Regions from separate parts of the Kitasatospora kazusensis genome, predicted to be linked through region 2. Evidence: riboswitches for the same ligand, from Rfam matches in the RefSeq annotation. Region 2 holds a riboswitch; the other holds the start of a gene.
The links. Region 2 has a riboswitch for S-adenosylmethionine ahead of ABD330_RS29465 (aminotransferase class V-fold PLP-dependent enzyme). Riboswitches for the same ligand answer to the same signal wherever they lie in the genome.
Positions count from the first base shown of each region.

Region 1: linked by a shared signal. The riboswitch ahead of thrC (threonine synthase) and the one ahead of ABD330_RS29465 (aminotransferase class V-fold PLP-dependent enzyme) in region 2 are both predicted to bind S-adenosylmethionine.

Region 1 is NZ_BAAANT010000010.1:125,423-128,278, reverse strand. It holds gene ABD330_RS11555 (alpha,alpha-trehalose-phosphate synthase (UDP-forming)) at 1-333, opposite strand, end outside; gene ABD330_RS11550 (glucosyl-3-phosphoglycerate synthase) at 404-1,411, opposite strand; SAM riboswitch class I at 1,649-1,780, shown strand; gene thrC (threonine synthase) at 1,799-2,856, shown strand, end outside.
Region 2 is NZ_BAAANT010000058.1:20,542-23,397, forward strand. It holds gene ABD330_RS29460 (Lrp/AsnC ligand binding domain-containing protein) at 1-62, shown strand, start outside; gene ABD330_RS29465 (aminotransferase class V-fold PLP-dependent enzyme) at 180-1,541, opposite strand; SAM riboswitch class IV at 1,593-1,710, opposite strand; gene trpD (anthranilate phosphoribosyltransferase) at 1,853-2,856, opposite strand, start outside.

The DNA of each region.
Region 1 (2,856 bases), on a different contig from region 2:
GTTGGCGACGCCGTTGTAGGCGCGGGCGAAGGTGCCGGGGTCGATGTCCAGCATCCGGACAGCCTGTCCGCCGACGTCGAAGCCGCCGAGGTCGAGCCGCCCGTCGGGGGACTGCCGGACGGCCGTACGGTCGGCTTCGCCGAGGGCCGCGCAGACCCAGACGGCGGACGGGTCGTCGATCGCCGAGAGGCCGGATACCAGCCCGCCGCCCCCTCTGCGCAGGGTGAGCGAGCCGTCGTCCCCACTGCTGAAGGACACCGGCCCACGGTTGGAGGCCACCAGGATCGGGGCGGCACCGGACTGATTCGAACGTTCGGTCGCGAGATCGGCCATGTTCCCAACTTTGCCTCGCCTCCCCCCGGGCAAACCACTCGGCTCGCGGCCGCCGCGCCTGCCGCAGGCCCTAGGAGCGGTCCCGGTACTCCGGGACGGTCGCCATCGGCGGCCGTTCCAGTGCGCCGACCGGGTGGGTGTGGGCGGTGAACTCGCGGGTGGCCGGGTCGCGGGTGAACTGGGTGAGCAGCGGGCGGACGAGATCGTCCTCGGCCTTGAGCCGGTGGGTGCGGTCGAGCCGCTCCAGGGCCGTCCGGTAGATGGTCGCGGCCATCCGCCCGAGCGCCTGGCCGTCCTGGTGGCGGTGGTGCCGGACGCCGACGTCCACCTGTGCCAGCGCGTCCAGCCCGACCGCGTCCAGGGCGTCCACCAGCAGGCCCAGTTCGACCCCGTAGCCGGTGGGGAAGGGCAGTCTCTCCAGCAGCGAGCGGCGGGCCGCGTACTCGCCGCCGAGCGGCTGGACGAAACCCGCCAGCTGCGGCCAGTGCAGGTTCAGCAGCGGGCGGGCGACCAGCTCGGTGACCCGGCCGCCGCCGGCTGGGACGACCGCGCCGTCGGTCTCCAGCGGGCGGTCGTACATCGCCTTGACCAGCTGGATCGCCGGGTCGGTGAGCAGCGGGCCGACGATCCCCGAGACGAAGGCCGGGTCGAACTCGCGCAGGTCCGCGTCGATGAAGCAGACGATCTCGCCGGAGGTGGCCAGCAGCGAGCGCCAGAGCACCTCGCCCTTGCCGGGTGCGGCGGGCAGCTGCGGCAGCACCTCGTCCCGGTGCACCACCCGGGCCCCGGCGGCGGCGGCCAGCTCGGCCGTCCGGTCGGAGGAGCCGGAGTCGACCACGACCAGCTCGTCCACCAGCGGCAGCCGTTCCATCAGCTCGCGCCGGATCACCCGGACGATCTCGCCGACCGTGGGCTCCTCGTCCAGCGCGGGCAGCACCACGCTCACCGTGCCGGCCGGGCCCGCCGCCCGCTTGGCGGCCAGCAGGGCGGCGGCCGGGCGGTCGGCCGCCGTCCAGGAGCGGCGGCGCAGCCAGGACGCCACCTCGGGGAGGAGAGCCGGGGGCAGCTCTTCTGGCACTGTCTCGCTCCTTGTGTTCGCGTTCGGTCGGGTGACGCACCGTGTCGGGTGGTGGTCCCGGTCAGTTGTCCAAGGTGATCGGGCGGTCCGGTGTTCCGGCGCCGTCACGCCTGGACATTGTCATCTCGCGGGTCGGACGGTCCCGTTGGAGCGCGGCGCCTTCGGATACAGTCTTCGTACTGCGGTCGGACCTTCGCACGTCGGGGTCGGTCCCAGCGCATGACCACAACTTCACAGAGCTCATCCAGAGGGACTGAGGGAACGGCCCGTCGAAGTCCCGGCAACCTTCTCGCACCGCGGTCATCGACCCGGGCGGGACAGGTGCCAATTCCGTCCTGTGGCGCGACCGCGCCACGGGGAAGATGAGGAGAAGAGGACTCCGCCATCATGGCTACCGCTACCCCTGTCGCACCCAAGACCGTCGACCTCGGCCCCGCGGCCGCGCTGTCCTGTCGGGAGTGCGGCACCCGGTTCCCGCTCGGCCCGAGCTTCGCCTGCGTCGAGTGCTTCGGCCCGCTGGAGATCGCGTACGACTTCGGCAGCGAGAGCGCCGAGGAGCTGCGCAAGCGGATCGAAGCCGGTCCGGCCTCGATCTGGCGCTACGCCCCGCTGCTGCCCGTCCCCGCCGACGTGGCCTCCAAGCCCAACCTGAACCCGGGCTGGACCCCGCTGGTCAAGGCCGACAACCTGGGCCGCGAGCTCGGCTTCACCGCGCAGCTGCACGTCAAGGACGACTCCGGCAACCCGACGCACTCCTTCAAGGACCGGGTGGTCGCCTGCGCGATCGAGGCGGCCCGCGCCTTCGACTTCACCACCCTCTCCTGCTCCTCCACCGGCAACCTGGCCGGCGCGGTGGGCGCGGCCGCCGCCCGGGCCGGTTTCAAGTCCTGCGTGTTCATCCCGCACGACCTTGAGCAGGGCAAGGTCGTGATGGCCGGGGTGTACGGCGGCGAGCTGGTCGGCATCGAGGGCAACTACGACGACGTGAACCGCTTCTGCTCCGAGCTGATCGGCGACCCGGCCGGCGAGGGCTGGGGCTTCGTCAACGTCAACCTCCGCCCCTACTACGGCGAGGGCTCCAAGACGCTGGCGTACGAGATCTGCGAGCAGCTCGGCTGGCGGCTGCCGGAGCAGATCGTCATCCCGATCGCCTCGGGCTCCCAACTCACCAAGATCGACAAGGGGCTGCAGGAGCTGATCAAGCTCGGACTGGTCGAGGACCGCCCGTACAGGATCTTCGGCGCCCAGGCCGAGGGCTGCTCCCCGGTCTCCGCCGCCTTCAAGGCCGGGATCGACGTGATCCGCCCGGTCAAGCCGGACACCATCGCCAAGTCGCTGGCGATCGGCAACCCGGCCGACGGCCCGTACGTGCTCGACATCGCCCGCCGCACCGGCGGCGCCGTCGAGGACGTCACCGACACCGAGGTGGTCGAGGCGATCAGGCT
Region 2 (2,856 bases):
CCTTCCGCACCTACTCCCAGCACGACCTGGAAGCCGCCTTCGCCCTCGGCCTCGAAGACTGACGGGGAGTCCCCCCAGGGGCGCGGGGAACTGCGCGAAATCGGAAGGCTCGGACCGTTGCCGCTCCGCTGAGAGCCACCGGCACCCTGTTGCGCACTGCGTAGCGGGGTGCCCGTTGCTCAGTTGCGACGAGTGTCAGCGACGCAGCGCCCGCCCTCGCTGCGGTACGTCCACCTCGCACCATCGCGGACGAGCTCGCCGACGGCAGTCAGGAAGCGGTCCAGGTGCTCGTCCGGCGTGCCGGCCCCGAAGCTGACCCGGATGGCGTTCAGGCTGCGCTCGCCCGGCAGTGAGGGCTCCGGCGCGCCGCACTCGGACGGGGTGGCGTCCTCGCCGCCCAGCAGGGTGCGGACCAGCGGGTGGGCGCAGAACAGCCCGTCCCGGACGCCGATGCCGTACTCGGCGGAGAGCGCCGCCGAGAAGTGCGAGCTGTTCCAGCCCTGCACCACGAAGGAGAGCACGCCGACCCGGGCGGCCTCCTCCCCGAACAGGCTGAGCACCCTGACCTCGGGGATCTCGGCCAGCCCGGCCGTCAGACGGGCGATCAGCCGCTGCTCGCGGGCCTCCAGTGCGTCGAACCCGGCCTCGGTGAGCGCCCGGCAGGCCGAGGCGACCGCGTAGGCGCCGATCACGTTCGGGGAGCCGGCCTCGTGCCGCGCCGGGCCGGTCTGCCACTCCACCGCCACCGAGCCGTCCGCCTCGCGGGCCACCGTACGGCTCGCGCCGCCGCCGGCCAGGTACGGCTCGGCCGCGTCCAGCCAGTCGCTGCGGCCCGCGAGCACGCCCGCGCCGAACGGGGCGTACAGCTTGTGGCCGGAGAAGGCGATCCAGTCGACGCCCAGCTCCCGGACGGAGACCCGGTGGTGCGGGGCCAGCTGCGCGGCGTCCAGGACCACCCGGGCGCCGTACCGGTGGGCGGTCTCGGTGAGCTCGGCGACCGGCCACAGCTCGCCGGTCACGTTGGAGGCACCGGTGACGCAGAACAGCTTCGGGCCCTCGGGGGCCTCGGCGAGCGCCTCGGCGAGCCGGGCGACGGCCTCGGCGTGCGAGCGCGGGGCCCGCAGGTAGCCGACCGTCAGGCCCTCGCGGCGCCAGGGCAGCAGCGAGGCGTGGTGCTCGGTCTCGAAGGCGAACACCCGGGTCCCGGCGGGGAGGGCGCCCGCGAGCAGGTTGAGCGAGTCGGTGGTGGCCCGGGTGAAGACGACCTGGTCGTCCTCGCGGAGGTCGAGGAACTCCTCGACGGTGCGGCGGCTCTGCTCGAACAGGTCGGTGGAGAGCTGCGAGAGGTACCCGGCGCCCCGGTGCACGCTGCCGTAGTACGGCGCGTACGCGGCGACGTCGTCCCAGACCCGCTGGAGCGCCGGGGAGCTGGCGGCGTAGTCGAGCGCGGCGTAGCCGACCTTCTCGCCGGAGACCAGCGGCACCTGGACGTCGTGGCCGAGGACGGCGAGCGGGGAGCAGAGATCGGTGGCGACGGACATGGCGGTGCACTCCTCTGGGGTCAGGACCCCGGGAGTGCTCAAGAGACCGGTGGCCCGCGCTTGCCACGCGGACGATTCGCCGCGAAGCCCGGTCCTCACCCAGGGCACCCCGCCACGGACGGAGGGTTGCCGGACAGCAAGCTGGGGCTTGTCGCTGTCACTCATGACCTGTCGTCGACTCTATGCAGGCATCCGGAAGATGGTCAAACCGCCATCCACCATCCGGACGCCGGGCCGCTCGCCCGCACCGCCGGGGGCACCCGGGCACCGCGGTGCGCGGTGACGCACCACGGTGCCCCAGATGGGCCGGGCTACCGTGCCGTGGCCTCGGCCCAGCGCTTGAGGGTGGCCTCGGCCGCCCCCGAGTCGATGGCCACCGCGGCCCGTTCCATGCCGGCCGCCAGCTGCTCGGGCAGCGGAGCGTCCGTCAGGTCGAGGGCGGCCAGGGCGGCGGCCGTGTTGAGCAGGACGGCGTCCCGGACGGCGCCGCGCTCGCCGGCCAGCAGGCGGCGGGCCACGGCCGCGTTGTACTCGGCGTCGGCGCCGCGCAGCGCCTCGATGCCCACCAGCTCGATGCCGACCTCGCGCGGGTCGAAGGCGGTCTCGGTGATTCGGCCGTCCCGGACGATCCAGACCCGGGAGGTGGTGGAGATGGTCAGCTCGTCCAGGCCGTCGTCGCCCCGGAAGACCAGGGCGGTGGCGCCGCGCGCGGCGAGCACCCCGGCGATCAGCCCGGCCAGCCGGGTGTCGAAGCAGCCGATCGCGTGCGCGGTGACCCGGGCCGGATTGGTGAGCGGGCCGAGGATGTTGAAGGCGGTCGGCACCCCGAGGTCGCGCCGGGCGGTGGCCGCGTGCCGCATCGCCGGGTGGAACCTGGCCGCGTTGCAGAAGGTCAGCCCGACCTCCTCGGCGATCTCGGCGACCCGCCGGACGGAGAGGTCCGAGCTGATGCCGAGCTTCTCCAGCACGTCGGTCGAGCCGCTGGCGGAGGAGGCGGCGCGGTTGCCGTGCTTGACCACCTTGGCCCCGGCGGCCGCCGCGACGATCGCCGACATGGTGGAGATGTTGACCGTCTTGGCCCGGTCGCCGCCGGTGCCGACGATGTCCACCGCCGGGCCGGGGATGTGCAGCGGCTCGGCGTGGTCGTACATCGCCTCGACCAGGCCGGAGATCTCCTCCACCGACTCGCCCTTGGCCCGCAGCGCGACCATGAAGCCGGCCACCTGCACCGGGCTGGCCTCGCCGCGCATGATGCGGTCCATCGCCCAGGCGGTGTCGCCCCGGGTCAGGTCGGCGCCGGAGAGCAGCGCGCTCA